One region of the Paenibacillus suaedae genome, then DNA from elsewhere that is predicted to be linked to it. Evidence: riboswitches for the same ligand, from Rfam matches in the RefSeq annotation. Region 1 holds a riboswitch; the other holds the start of a gene.
What was found. Region 1 has a riboswitch for S-adenosylmethionine ahead of metA (homoserine O-acetyltransferase MetA). Riboswitches for the same ligand answer to the same signal wherever they lie in the genome.
Positions count from the first base shown of each region.

Region 2: linked by a shared signal. The riboswitch ahead of RQP50_RS00515 (methionine ABC transporter ATP-binding protein) and the one ahead of metA (homoserine O-acetyltransferase MetA) in region 1 are both predicted to bind S-adenosylmethionine.

Region 1 is NZ_JAVYAA010000001.1:755,976-763,782, forward strand. It holds gene RQP50_RS03360 (magnesium transporter) at 1-774, shown strand; gene RQP50_RS03365 (5'-3' exonuclease) at 892-1,782, shown strand; gene RQP50_RS03370 (DUF3055 domain-containing protein) at 1,883-2,179, opposite strand; gene RQP50_RS03375 (HRDC domain-containing protein) at 2,455-3,516, shown strand; gene corA (magnesium/cobalt transporter CorA) at 3,770-4,705, opposite strand; SAM riboswitch class I at 5,253-5,379, shown strand; gene metA (homoserine O-acetyltransferase MetA) at 5,546-6,490, shown strand; gene RQP50_RS03390 (aminotransferase class I/II-fold pyridoxal phosphate-dependent enzyme) at 6,487-7,668, shown strand; gene RQP50_RS03395 (trans-sulfuration enzyme family protein) at 7,674-7,807, shown strand, end outside.
Region 2 is NZ_JAVYAA010000001.1:111,919-119,725, forward strand. It holds gene gnd (phosphogluconate dehydrogenase (NAD(+)-dependent, decarboxylating)) at 136-1,035, opposite strand; gene RQP50_RS00505 (helix-turn-helix transcriptional regulator) at 1,325-1,516, shown strand; gene RQP50_RS00510 (DUF6773 family protein) at 1,521-2,003, shown strand; SAM riboswitch class I at 2,136-2,243, shown strand; gene RQP50_RS00515 (methionine ABC transporter ATP-binding protein) at 2,348-3,361, shown strand; gene RQP50_RS00520 (methionine ABC transporter permease) at 3,351-4,016, shown strand; gene RQP50_RS00525 (MetQ/NlpA family ABC transporter substrate-binding protein) at 4,184-5,029, shown strand; gene RQP50_RS00530 (iron-containing alcohol dehydrogenase family protein) at 5,035-6,132, shown strand; gene RQP50_RS00535 (YhgE/Pip domain-containing protein) at 6,245-7,417, opposite strand; gene RQP50_RS00540 (TetR/AcrR family transcriptional regulator) at 7,524-7,807, opposite strand, start outside.

The DNA of each region.
Region 1 (7,807 bases):
GTGATTACATTAAACCATTATCAATTCAGAGAAGAATACACCTACTGTATGCTGCAAGCATTGAAAGGCTCAAAAAAAGATACGTTTCGGACTGATTTTCTGGAACTGCACCCCACCGATCAGGCAGAAATTTTTACGGAGATGGATCGTACCTGCCGAATGCGTATCTATGAGTACTTGAACCCTGCCGAATTTGGCGCAATCTTCTGTGAACTGGCTCCGAGGAAGCAGAAGGAGTGTATGCTGGAGCTGGCCAGACCGTATGCGATTCAGATGCTAAACGGACTTCCTTCCGATGATGCAGCTGATTTTATTGGATTGCTGTCTTATCAAGAAGCGGACTTCTATCTTGATCATATGGAGAAGGAAGAGGCGGAGGACATTAAGCAATTACTCGCTTACCCAGAAGGTACAGCAGGATCACTTATGACAACGGAGGTCATCCGAATCCGTACGACAGATACAATTGCTGAGGTTCTTGATTGGATGCGCCGTTGCTTGACGAATGTGGAGACTATTTATTATCTTTATGTGACCGATGAGCAGGATACGCTGCTAGGCGTTGTGTCGCTACGTGATTTCCTTATCTCTTCGCCCGAGCGGTCTGTGCATGAAATGATGAATCCGCATCTCGTTACGATCGAACCAGATGCACCGCAAGCGGATGTCTTGGACATTATTAAGAAGTATGGCCTTCTGGCTGTTCCGGTAGTAACGGAGGACAGTCGGTTAGTCGGGATCGTGACTTTTGATGATGTAATGTCTCATTTGTAGCATAAATAGAAAGAATGAGTATGGGTTCCTTGCTTGGCAGAAACCGTTATCTAGTGATTGTAGGAATTATGATATACTTGACGATAGGCATTGAAGCGAAAGGGGTAATCCATACCGATGGAAGTACAATTGAATGATAATAAGGAGCAGCGCTTACTGCTCGTTGATGGAATGGCGCTCTTATTTCGCGCCTATTTCGCTACTGCGTACGGCGGTTCTATTCGTCGAATGAAGGATGGAACACCAACGAATGCGGTGTATGGCTTTATGAGATATTTCTGGGATGCGGTAGAACGGTTCGAGCCGACGCATATTGCATGCTGCTGGGATCTCGGGAGCAAGACATTTCGCTCAGAACAGTTCACAGCGTACAAAGCAAATCGTCCCGATTGTCCAGAGGATCTGGTACCACAATTTCAACTCATTCGGGATGTAATGGATGGATTCGGCATCCCTAATATATCGGCTGAAGGATTCGAGGCAGATGACTGTATCGGAACCTTGTCGCGCTTATTCCGTGATGATATGCATGTCTTTGTCCTGACAGGCGACCACGATATGCTGCAGCTTGTTCATGATCGGACGACTGTGATCATTATGAAGAAGGGGCATGGCAATTATGCAGTCTATTCTCCATTGTCACTTATGGAGGAGCGTCAGCTGACTCCAGAGCAGGTGGTTGATGTGAAGGGGCTTATGGGAGATACTGCGGACAACTATCCAGGCGTGAAAGGGATAGGTGAGAAAACAGCACATAAGCTGATCCATCAATATCAGAGCATTGAGGGAATATTGGAGAATTTGCCGGAGCTTGCGAAGGGTGTACGGACGAAGATTGAGTCCGACCTTGAGATGCTCCATTTGTCACGACAGCTTGCGCGCATCAACTGCGATGTGCCGGTAGAATGCCAGATGGATGTCTGTGTATTTGCGCCAGAGCGCGAGTCCGTCAGTGCAATATTTGAGCGTCTGGAAATGAAAAGTATGATATCGTACGTCGGAATGTAACGAACATGAGCGGTAGAATGAAGGGGGGGAGCAGAAGCTCCTCCCTTTTTTGATCATAAGTGCTGTATGAAGGTTGGGTTCGTGCATCCGAGTCATCAGCTTAATCGGTGAAATGCGCCTCGCCTATGACCATGTACAGGAAGCCGCGAAGCTCTTCTCCCTCTTCCTCCGACAAGCGATAAAAGGATTCTAAATAACCTTCTTCCTTGAGATCGTCCTGTCCGAGAATGGCGGTCAGCCCGCTCTGCAAGTCGGTAACGAGCTTCTTACCGTAAAAACGGCCTGTAGATGTAATCGCCAAATCAAAGCGCCGATAGCTGTGCCCTACAAAGGTGACGAAGCGTGTTGTTGTTGTCTCTGTGCTGTCCGATAGAAAATCAAGATCATGATTGCTCATTGTTAGCCTCCCTTATCTGCTGCTCCAATAAGATGATATTATTATATAGTAGCGTCCAACATTTAGAAATAGAAATACAGGAATTGACACTGGAGAAGAGCATGTTATAATGGTAATAAATTCATAACTAGGACGAGGAAGCACCTCATTGCGATGCGTATATACGTACCGTGATGAGGTGCTTTCTTTTTTGTCCGATAGAAGTGAATAGAAGGTCGCAGCAATCGGAGAGGTTGTATCATTATCAAGTCTATCGAATAGGGAGGGCATAGTTGATGCAAATTGTATGGATGGCCAGATTAGAGCGAATGGTGCTGGACGATGGGGAGATGGTGTCTTCTCGTAAGCGGAAGAGGGGAGTAGATTCTTCTCGTGAAACCGCATATGGATTAGTTACGGCTGGAGTAGATGAGGGGAAGTGGATCTTACTCTGGGAACCAGATGGACAGCCTGCCGAAGTATGGTTCGAGGGGGCGGTATGGGCCGAGATGCGGGCGGCTATGCGGCGTGGCATGGCGCGTTTGCTGCACGCTGGGTACCGTCTGACTATTGGGTTTGTGCCGGAGGCCGATATACACGAGCGCAGAATGAAGGAACGCAATGAATGGGTTGCCTGCTATGCGGATTTATATGCCCGATCCGAGGTATATGAACAGCTTGCGAAGTGGCGTAGGGAGACGGCGAGCAAGCTGCGCCGGGCCCCTTATTGGATTGCAACGAATCGTATGCTTCGTATGGTCAGTGCCTTGCTTCCGCACACCTTGGAAGAGCTGAAGCAGCTTCCTGGATTCGGAGAAGCAAAGCTGGCATCCTATGGAGCAGATATCATTGCAATTGCGAAGGGGTTTGAAAGGACATCAACTTTCCCGCTGGATTGGATATCCTCCGTTGTATCCGAAGAGGAGTTCGCGAAGTGGGTCTATTCCGAATGGGAATCGAAGCAGAATCAAGAGCTCTCCAAGCTGACAGACCACCGTGTATTGCTGGAAGGCTTGCAGCAGCAGTTATCGATTGCGCAATTGATAGAGCTTCTTCAGGTAGATCGGCGTGAACTCATTATGCGCATTGAGACGGTAGAACGTGAAGGCTATAATGTGTGCATGCTGGTTGAATCGGAGCTTCAATCTATGCCGGAAGAGCAGCGGGCAACGATAGAGCTGGCATTCGATGAACTGGGCGATGAATACTTGAAGCCAATCTATGTGAAGGCATTTGGAGAATCGGCATTGGACGAATCTTATGCCGAGGTACAAGCGAACTATGAGCGGATTCGATTGCTGCGGCTTCTGCATCGAAGCAGAGCGAGAAGCAGCAGCGTTGCACAGGCGGCTAGCTGACGGATGCCATATTCGAAGGACGTATGCCCGAGCTCGTTAATGAATTTATTCTGCTGTTTAGGCTAGTTTAGGGGCGTCTTGCTATTTTGTTTGGAAAGCAGCGAAAAACAATTCGCAGTGGTTGGCTTCGTTTTTCGTCATCGGCGAACAAGGTGAGCAAATGGGGATAATCGGGAATATGGTAATGCAAAGAAAACAAAGCGGGGGTGTCCAAGGTCATTATCAAATGACTTTAGAACACCCCCGCTGATTATTAAATCCAATCTTTCTTGCGGAATAAGTAGAACATAAAGATACCAAGCGCAAGCATGAATCCGATCATATACAAGGAGCCGTACTCCCAGTCCATAATTGGAATATATCCGAAGTTCATGCCGTAGATCCCTGTTATTAAGGTTAGCGGCATGAATATAGTTGTAATGGCTGTGAACACTCTCATAATATCGTTTGCGCGATTCGCGATGCTAAGCTGATAAGATTCACGTAAGTTGCCCATAAGGTCGCGGAACGTTTCGAATGTCTCCGATACTTTGACGGCATTCTCGTAAATATCCTGGAAGTACTTCTGCAGGTCATCGCCGATCAGCCGCAATTCCTTACGATAGAGGACAAGCAGTACCTCTTTTTGAGGGCCAAGACCCTTCTTGAGCCATAGAATCTCACTTCGCAAGCTGATGATTTCATTGAGATGTTCTTTCTTCGTGCTCATAATGAGCTCTTCCTCAAGCTTGTCGATCTTCGCTTCAATTCGATCTCCTACTGTGAAGTAGTTGTCGACAACCAAGTCAATGAGCAGGTAGAGCATAAGGTCAGGCGTACTCGCTTGCTGCTCCCACAATACAGGCTTCACCATACGCAGTTCGTTAATCTTCTGCTTTGTTACGGTAATAATGAAGTGCTTGCCGAGGAAAATGTTCAATGAGCGTAAAAAGATCTCTTCATCGTCAAAGCGAATGCTGTTGAACACGATAAAATAATGACCTTCATAAATTTCGATTTTGGGACGCTGCTCTTCTTCACTCATACAGTCCTCAACTGCCAAATCATGCATGTTGAATAATGGCTGCAGAACGACCAAATCCTCAATGTCAGCATCGATCCAGTAGAAGCCATTCTCTGGCGGTGTTAATGTGACATTGATATCTTCCTCAGTCGTGAAGACGCCCTCGTTGACCAGACGGATTTTCATTGCACTCACTCCTTGACGCTGTCGCCATTGCGACATGCGCATCGTCTAAATGTTACCAGACGACTCGAAACAAGGCTGGGCATGCGCAGTCCGTCGTTCGCGCACGTGATATAAGCCTAGGCACAATTAGTGAACTAGGTTCTCTGCAGAGGCACGAATCCCGACATTGGACTGCGAACTTGCCGCTGCCTGTCGAATCGTAATATTCGGTTGTACGTACGTACTACGGAACGACCTCGGGTCGCCATCCATCCGAACTCACCTCAGCTTGAATAATTGTACGTGACTTTATATATCATGCGTCCAGTGAAGGAACGATTGTTGCCTTCGATTTTAATAATTAAGTAAGGCTTCGACGCACCTTGTTAAGTATAACGCTCGTACTTCAACCTTTCAAGACAAAATCCATTGCCGGAATTCGTCAATAATGTATCGTATGCGAAGGGGGTGGAATCGTGATTTTTTGTTGTGTTCCCCTCTTGACGAACAGCTTCTCTTTGCCGTACATTATTACCAAGGCCAAATCAAATGAATATTCATATAAGCAATCTTATCAAGAGTAGGTGGAGGGACAAGCCCGATGAAGCCCGGCAACCGGCGATGCGCAGTATGAAGCGCGACGCACGGTGCTAATTCTTGCAGGGACGATGGAAGTCGTTACTGACAGATGAGAGAGGCTCATGAGCATGTATAACATGACCTTTCTCGTAGTCGAGGAAGGTCTTTTTTGTATGTCTCTAGCCATTTGTGCCGTTTCAAGTCAGGCTTGTTTGCGGTTGCGCCAAATTGATTTCATGTGCCGACACCATCCAATTACCATTTTCGAGGGGGAGAGCGTCAATGCCGATTAAAATTCCGGATCATTTGCCGGCCAAAGAAATTTTGACCCAGGAGAATATCTTCGTCATGGACGAAACGAGAGCCTATCATCAAGATATTCGTCCGCTGCGAATCATCATTCTCAACTTGATGCCGACGAAAGAGACTACGGAAACCCAGCTCCTGCGCTTAGTGGGCAACACGCCGCTGCAAGTTGAGGTGACGCTCCTTCATCCAGCAAGCCATACATCAAAAAATACGTCCGCACAGCACTTATCTTCGTTCTACAAAACATTTGAAGATATTGAAGGAGAGCAGTTTGATGGCATGATCATTACGGGTGCTCCTGTCGAACAGATGAAGTTTGAAAATGTAGACTATTGGGATGAGTTGTGCCGCATTATGGAATGGTCTAAGGAGAATGTAACTTCCACGTTCCATATTTGCTGGGCATCACAAGCGGGCCTCTATCATCACTATGGAATTGCGAAATATGCACTGGATCAGAAAATTTTCGGTGTATACGAGCATGTACTAACTAAGGAAAATGTGAATCTGACACGCGGCTTCGACGAGATGTTTCTTGTACCGCAATCCCGTCATACGGAATTTCGGAGAGAGGATGTCGCGAAGATTGCCGAGTTAGAAATATTAGCGGAGTCGGAAGAAGCAGGAGTGTATTTGGTAGCGACACATGATGGGAAGCAAATATTCGTGACCGGTCATTCGGAATACGATCCCTGTACACTGAAGTGGGAGTATGACCGCGATATTGCAAAGGGGATGGAGATGGACATTCCGATAAATTATTTCCCGAATAACGATCCTTCCCGCAAGCCTTACTCCACTTGGCGTGCGCATGCCAGCCTCCTCTTCTCAAATTGGCTGAACTACTACGTATATCAAGAAACACCTTACGAATTGGGCAAAGCCGTACCGCGCAAGGAAGGGGCTCATCAACTATGATCGAACGCAACGAAGAGAACTACCGCATCGAAAGTCGATTAGCTCAAATTGGATCGGTTCATGAACCAAAAACGGGAGCTATTAATTATCCGATTTACCAAGCAACTGCATTCAGGCATCCGAAGCTTGGACAGAGCACGGGGTTTGATTATATTCGGACGAAGAGCCCGACTCGTACTGTTCTAGAGGAAGCGGCGGCTGCTTTGGAATGTGGGGATGCCGGATTTGCCTGTAGTTCGGGGATGGCTGCATTACAGACATTGTTCGCGATGTTCAGTTCAGGCGATCATCTGATTGTTTCCCTCGATTTGTACGGCGGCACTTATCGTCTGCTGGAACGGATTATGTCTCGTTTCGGCGTGACGGCCTCTTATGTAGATACGAATGATTTTGATGCGCTTGAGTCTGTAAGAACACCGCAGACGAAGGCTGTCTTTATAGAGACGCCTACGAACCCCTTGATGATGATTACGGATATCGAGAAGGTAGCGGCGTGGGCGAAGGTGCATGGAATTCTCACTATCGTTGATAATACGCTGCTAACGCCATTTTTCCAACGCCCGATTGAACTTGGGGCAGATATGGTAGTCCACAGCGCAACGAAGTACTTGGGCGGACATAATGATGTGCTTGCTGGTCTGATCGTAACGAAAGGGAAGCAATTATCGGAAGAAATCGCCTTCCTGCATAATTCGATCGGTGCTGTCCTGAGCCCATCAGACTCCTATCAATTGATGCGCGGCATGAAGACACTTGCCCTTCGTATGGAGCGGCATCAGTACAACGCAACCCGCATTGCCGAATGGCTGCTAGAGCATCCCGCCATCGACAATGTGTATTATCCTGCACTCGAGCAGCATCCGGGATATGAGATTCAACAGCGCCAATCGTCGGGCAACACAGGCATCTTCTCCTTCCGCTTGAAGAATGCAGCTTATGTAGAGCCGATCCTGCGCCACTTGAAATTGATCGCGTTCGCGGAGAGCTTGGGTGGGGTAGAGTCGCTGATGACTTATCCGGCGGTTCAGACCCATGCGGATATTCCGCAGGAGATTCGGGATCAGATTGGTGTAGACGATCGCTTGCTAAGATTCTCGGTTGGAATTGAACATGTTGATGACCTAATCGCTGACTTGGAGCAAGCGATAGAAGCGGCTAGAGTAGAAGTGGAGGGATAACGGAGATGAGAGAGCAGAATTCGAATCAAGCATCAGACGGTCAGTTAGGCAAGCAATCACGTCGGTTTGCGACGAAGCTGATCCATTTTGGCGGTGAGATCGATGCCGGTACGGGAGCTTCCAGTGTCCCGATTTACCA
Region 2 (7,807 bases), 640 kb from region 1:
GTGAACTCTCCTCATGATTGGTTTCCTGAACCCATATCTCACTTTAGAGATTTGGTTCTGATTGTACCACAGTGCTGCATGGCGCGACCATCGGGCTTGTGGTGATTCTATCTTCGCTATCGAAATAGGAACTGACTATTCCTTCGTTACCACTTGATGTCCGCCGAACTCATTACGCAGTGCAGCAACTACCTTACCATGGAAGGAATCGGACTCAAGCGAACGATATCTCATGAAGAGGGACATCGCGATAACGGGTGCGCTTGCTTGCAGCTCCAGTGCAGTTTCCACTGTCCATTTGCCTTCGCCAGAGCTTTGCATAACGCCGCGAATGCTGTCCAGCTTCGGATCTTTGGAGAAAGCATTTTGCGTCAGATCCATCAACCAGCTGCGGATTACCGATCCGTTGGACCATACGCGTGCAACTTGTTCGTAATCGAAATCGAAGTCGCTCTTGTCCAATACTTCAAAGCCTTCCGCGATCGCCTGCATCATTCCATATTCAATACCGTTGTGAACCATTTTCAGGAAATGTCCACTTCCGCTCTTGCCTGCATACAAATATCCTTGATCTACCGCAATGTCCTTGAACAGTGGCTCAAGTGTAGCGAATACTTCTTGGTTGCCGCCAATCATGAAGCAGCCGCCTTCAGCTGCGCCAGATACTCCGCCGGATGTTCCGATATCGAAGTAATGGGCACCCAGTGCATGCACTTTCTCGCCTCTAGTGATGGACTGTTTATAATGTGAATTTCCTCCGTCAATGACAATGTCTCCTGGAGAGAGAAGAGGAAGCAGAGTGTCTACCACTTGATCCACGATTTCTCCAGCTGGAACCATCATCCAGATGATCTTTGGAGCATCCAGCTTCGATACGAGTTCTTCAATTGTATCTGTAGGAATTGCTCCTAGGTCAGCTGCTTTTTGACGTTGTTCAGCATTTACATCAAAAGCGACTACCTGATGCTTGTGCTGCAATATGTTATCTACGAGGTTGAAACCCATTTTTCCAAGGCCAATCATGCCTAATTTCATGCTGTATTCACTCCTGTGATCATGCTGTAAAGTACAACAAGTATACTTGTATACAACTTAGTGTGATCTTATCTTACTGTCTTCTTGCCTATCTGTAAAGTGGAAATTGTAAGCGCTATATCATTGTTCGTAGCAAGTGCAGTCTCATTTAGAATGGTTCCATGAGGTGGGAATTATGTATCTGCGAATAGGTTGCACAGAAATTAATTAAATTGTAAAATATACATTACATAATGACATATATATATTACATTGTATTGGCGAGATTGATGAAGGACGAGGGTCGAGCATGAATCAGAAGTTAAAGATGGCGCGTGTGGAGAAAGACATGACACAGCAGGAATTAGCGAACGCAGTCAACGCGAGCCGGCAGACGATTGGTCTGATTGAGAAGGGGGAATTCAATCCATCTCTCCAGCTGTGCATTGCGATTGCGAAGGCGTTAGGCAAGACTTTAGATGAACTTTTCTGGGAGGGGTAACAGCATGAAAATCAACAAATGGTTTACATCCAGCAACCAGAGCAATGATGAGTATGTGATTCAGAAGAAAAATAAGTTCAAAATTGAAGCGCTCTATCTGATTATCGGCTTGCTACTTCTGAATGGGATTCGTGGCATCCTCATGGGGGATTATTCAGAGAATGTGCTGATGAGTTTAGGAATTGTCTTTTTCTATGCAATCTATTTTATGCTCCGCTATATATTCACTGGATTGGAGTACCGGGATGTAACAACAGATAGAGGGTATCGCAAAAAGCGGCGAGAAGTGTTGATGATCTCACTCAGTGCATTCGGCATCTTTTTCATTGTAACGATTGGACAGAAGTTGTTATTTAGACCGGACAAGCCTTGGATGGACGTCATTGGCCCTTCTGTATTGTTCTTGATTATTCTCGCCGCGGGCAACTACTTTAGTTTGAGAAGGTCGTATGCGAAAAATAAGGAAATATTCGGTGATACGAAGTAAAGGCTGTAATGTGAGGTAAGGCAGTATGATGGATCATGCTTCATTACCTTTTTTGAAAATGAAATGAAAATATTGTTGACAACTCATATTTTCAGATGTATTATCTTCAACAACAAACGACAACTTCATACTACCTTATCAAGAGCGACTGAGGGACTAGGCCCTATGACGTCCGGCAACCTTACCTGTGAGTAAACGGTGCTAAATCCTACGGAATGATTCCATTCTGAGAGATAAGTGTGGCGATACTGCCAATTCAGCCTCTTTCTCTCTTAGGGAAAGAGGCTTTTTAGTTTTTTTAGTTTTCATCCAGGTGATAGCAACAGAATGGCGGGGTGTGTGAAATGATTGAAATTCGGAGTTTGGTTAAGGAGTATCGAAGCAAGACATCGACCGTCATCGGCGTAAATAACGTCTCTCTTCGAATCAATAGGGGAGAAATTTACGGGATTATCGGACGAAGCGGTGCTGGGAAAAGCTCGTTGCTGCGCTGCATCAACTTGCTGGAGGAACCTACATCTGGGAGTATACTCATCGATGGCGTTGATTTGACGAAGCTGCAAGGAGAGAGCTTGCGACAGGCAAGACTGAAGATCGGCATGATCTTTCAGCACTTTCATCTTATCCGCTCCAAGACGGTATTTGAGAATATTGCATTTGCTCTGAAGGCCAACAACAAGTCGAAGGCAGAGATTGAACCGCGTGTCCTTGAATTGCTTGAAATGGTCGGCTTGGCTGACAAGCGAGATGTATATCCTGCTCAGCTCAGCGGCGGGCAGAAGCAGAGAGTAGGTATCGCCAGAGCGCTGGCCAATGAACCGCATGTGCTGCTGTGTGATGAAGCAACGTCTGCGCTGGATCCTGAGACGACTCAGTCAATCTTGGAGCTGCTGAAGAAAATCAATCGCGAGCTTAACCTGACGATTGTATTGATTACGCACGAAATGGAAGTGGTGAAGGACGTCTGTGACCGGATGGCGGTGATGCAGAACGGCAATGTGGTAGAAGAGGGGCCGGTATATAACATTTTCTCTGATCCACAGCATCCGATGACGCGCTCGTTCATCAGCAGTCTGTTCCAATTCAATCTTCCAGAACGATTGATTCAGCATTGCAAAGGAATGATCGTGAAGATTCACTTCGTGGCGCCGCAAGCGGAGGAAGCAATCATTACTGATGTAATGACGAACTTCAAGGTTAGAGCAAATATTTTGCATGGCAAAATTGAATACATCCATGACAACCCGCTAGGCATTCTGATCTTGGAGCTGAATGGAGAAGTATCAGAGCTGCGGCAAGCACTCGACTACATCAAAGAACGAACCTATCGATTGGAGGTCATCCATCATGCTGAGTGATTCGATCATCCAACTGCTGCCGGACTTGGGCAAAGCATTTGTCCAGACGCTCTATATGGTTGGAATTTCGCTGTTTGCTGCCATAATTCTGGGTCTTCCCATTGGAATTCTATTATTTGTAACCGATAAGGGGCTATTCCTCGAAAATGCGTTTACGAAAAATGTGCTAGGCTTCATCGTCAACATGATTCGCTCAATTCCGTTCATCATCTTGTTGGTGACACTGCTGCCGCTGACGAAGCTCATTGTCGGTTCAACGATAGGCCCGACGGCTGCTTCGGTATCGCTCTCGATTGCGGCAATTCCGTTCTTCGCCCGCTTGGTAGAGACGGCGCTGCGCGAGATTGACAAAGGTGTCATCGAAGCGGCAATCTCCATTGGTGCAACACCGTGGATGATCATTAAGGATGTACTTCTCCCTGAAGCGAAGCCAGGCATCATTCAAGGCGTGAACATTACGGCAATCAGTCTTGTCGCTTATTCGGCAATGGCTGGTACAGTCGGTGGAGGCGGAATCGGCGATTTGGCGATTCGGTTCGGCTACTATCGCTACGACAACACTGTAATGTTTACCACGGTAATCATTCTAATCTGCTTGGTGCAGATCATTCAGTACGGAGGAGACTTTATTGCAAAGAAAGTAGACAAGCGATAATGCATTCGTTTTTGTTCAAAAAGTCATACCTAGGAAGCAACGCGGCATCGAATCTTGCACTTACTTCGAAAGCATGGTTCGAGTTCCTGCAACCTACTTGGTGCTGAAAACCAGTCTTAATGCACCGAAATGATACAAAAATATTATCCATACGGAGGTCATCATTTATGAAGAAAGCAGCTCTCGTCCTATCTCTTATTCTAGCAATTGGCTTGCTCGCTGGATGCGGCAGCAAAGACGCATCAACGGGTTCAGGAGACGCAAAGCAGGAAGAAAGCAAAGCAATCAAGATCGGCGCAACAGCAGGCCCTTATAGCGATATGATAACGAAGGCGATTAAGCCGATATTGGAGAAGAAAGGCTATTCCATTGAGTTGGTTGAATTCGGAGATTATGTGCAGCCGAACTTGGCATTGTCGAATGGAGATTTGAATGCGAACCTGTTCCAGCACAAAATCTACATGGAGAACTTCGCGAAAGAAAATAAAATTGAGTTGTCCGAGCTTATTTCCGTACCGACGGCTCCAATGGGCATCTACTCGTCCAAGTTCAAATCTTTGGATGAAGTTGCTGACGGAAGTACAATAGCGATTGCGAACGATCCGACGAACCTGGCGCGTACATTGGGCTTGCTGCAAGATGCAGGACTCATTACCGTGAACAAGGACATCGATCCACTGCGTGTATCGGAGAAGGACGTGAAGGACAATCCGAAGCATCTTGTTCTACAGCCAATCGAGGCTGCTCAGCTTCCGCGCGCAGTAGACAGCGCTGACCTGTCTCTTGTTCCGGGGAACTTCGCACTTGCTGCGAAAATGAACCTGCTCGATGCTCTGAAGCTCGAAAATATGCCAGATGATTACCGCAATCGTGTCGTTGTGAATACAGCTGATTTGGACAAGCAATTCGCTAAGGACTTGAAGGAAGCAGTTGAATCGGCCGATTTCGAGAAAACAATAGATGAACAGTTCAAAGGCTTCGGCAAACCAGAGTGGATGCTGAAAAGGAAGTGACATCGATGACGAAGGAAGAGAAAGCTATCGTCGTTAGAGGCACACCGGCAATCTATCATTGTAAAGCGGGCATCTTGGACAAGCTAGATACATTATTGGCACCGTATCAATACAAACGAGTGATTGTCGTGCATGGTGATCGCTCCTTGGAGGCGGCGCAGCCCTATTTGCCGAAGGAGACGAACATAACGCTGATATATCTTCGCTATCAAGGAGAATGCACCTTGCAGGAAGCGCATCGGATTGCATGCTATGCACAGGCCGAACGAGCGGATGCCATTCTTGGACTCGGCGGCGGCAAGGTAATGGACTTGGTCAAGGCAGCAGGCAATACATCGGGGCTGGATACGATTCTCGTGCCGACGCTCGCCTCGAATTGCGCAGCATGGACGCCGCTCAGCGTGTTCTATAACGAAGAAGGACAATTCACACACTATACCGTTTTTCCGAAAAGCACACTTATGGTGCTGCTTGAACCACGCATAGCCTTGCATGCACCTGTTGATTATCTGCGCGCAGGGATTGCCGATACATTAGCGAAATGGTATGAGGCGGATGTACTCATTCGTGGTTTGAAGCATCGTTCAGCCGCTGTGCAGGTTGCGCATCTTACGGCTCGTCTATGCCAGACTGCACTTCTGGAACATGGACGGCAGAGCATTCACGACGCAGAGCAGAAGCAGCTATCCGATGCGTTCGTAGAGGTAGCGGAGACGATCATTATGACAGGCGGCCTTGTTGGCGGCTTCGGCGATCATCTTGGTCGAATAGCTGGAGCACACTCGGTTCATAATGGTCTCACTGCTGCGCCAGCGACACATCATTTGCTGCACGGAGACAAGGTCGCGTACGGCATCCTCGTTCAATTGGTGCTGGAGGATAATGTTGCGGAAGTGAAGAATTTGCTGCCGTTCTACGAAGATTTGGGCTTACCTTATCGACTAGGTGACCTTGGATTATCTGCGGAAGACCGTCCAACGTTGGAGAGCATTGCGCGGCAAGCGACTCTCCCACAGGAATCCATACAGCTGATGAAGCCAGAAGGCGTAACCTCGGAGGAGGTATACAAGGCAATCGTGAAGCTGGAGCAAATTGTATCGTGAGGAAGGAATAAAGCGCCATCTGTCCGTAAAAATGCGGCGGATGGCGCTTCATTGCCATGTAATGCGTATTTCGCGGTATCTCGTTGTGTCTACACATCATAAATAAGTTTGCTTACGAAGCTAGCTGTCCCTGTTCTTTAGGTTTGCGCTGCAATAACTGTACCCCTCCAACAATAACAGTCGTCAGCAGGATGACCGCAGTCAAGATAAGCAAGAGCGCATGGATTGAATCCGATATAGCTGGGCCCCCGTTCACTAGGTTCATAATGCCAGTTACGGCATAGGTGCCAGGGGAGAATTCACTGATTTTCTGATAGAAAGATGGCAGCAGTTCGCGCGGGAGCAAAGCTCCCGATGTGATCAACTGGATCGACAGCAGCGCAATATTGACCCATGCACCGGCATCGCTGAAGATGTAAAAGGACAACTGAGCGACAAATAGAAACGCGATGACGTAAGCGAGTTGGAATAGCCACATCATGCCGAAGCCTTGTTCAGAATGAACACCCATCAGTGCCACCATTCCCGTGCCGACCGTTGTAATGATCAAGGAGGCCACAATATTGAGCAGGGAGCGAGTTGTCAGGAGTGTCCATTGGCCACATTTTTGTTTAATAGCTTTGGCAGCCTTATTCATTTCCATGGTGAACTGCATGCAGCCAACGAAGGAAGCCAGCAGCAGCATCATGGGAACCATCGTCCACGAGAAGTTCGAGATGGGATGGACGTTATTCATTTCGGCTACGACGCGTGCAGACACGGATTCAGATAGGCTGCTTGCTTGCAGCTGTGGAACGTGTACCTGCTCCAGTACTTGAGTCATGCCCGTACGAACCGCATGTTCATTGATTGAAGTCGTAATTTGGCTGGAGACAGATTGCATTACACTTTTGACCATGCTTGGATTGGATTCGTTCACAGCGTACGTGATGATAGCTTTCTGTGTCAGATCCGTCAGCTGCTTAGAGAAATTTCCTGGAATATGCATCACCATTTGCACCTTCCGTTCTTCAAGCTGTGTCATCGCCTGGTTAAGACTCGATTCCTCTTTCATGTGAAATGGCAGCTTCCCCATAATCGATTGCACCGCTTGCTTGCCAACCACTTGATCCTCATTCACAACGGCAATGGCTAACCGATTCACATTATCTGTCAAATGATCATACCCCGTCAGCCAGATCAGGCTGAACAGTACTTGAAAAGTAAGCGCAGTAATAAGGCCGATAATGACCGACGGCGACTGTAACAGGTGAAGAAAAGTGGATTTAACAGACATTTTGTTCATGAATCAACACACCTCATTTATAATATTTATTTATTAATCAATAAATACGATACCAAAAAAAGTGCGACCTCAAAAAGGCAGCAGATGAATAGTGGTTTCACTATGTTTATTTAGATGGCCACGGAGATAAATTAGGCGCTTCAAGCACTTCTGACATCGTAATAATTAGACCTGAGCCGATAAACATGCTGGCTGCGAATTTGGCATTCGGAATCCCGGCTTGTTCAAAGCGCCGTATGACCGTCTGGTGTATCGCAGTGAAATGGTCGCGCACCGAATCACGAATTGCTGGCTCTGAAGTTGTAAATGCCTGCATCGTCACGAGCATCTCATCGCGATGGGTCTCAATGAGCTTCCCGAAGGCGCGTCCCATTGTCTCTACAAACTGTT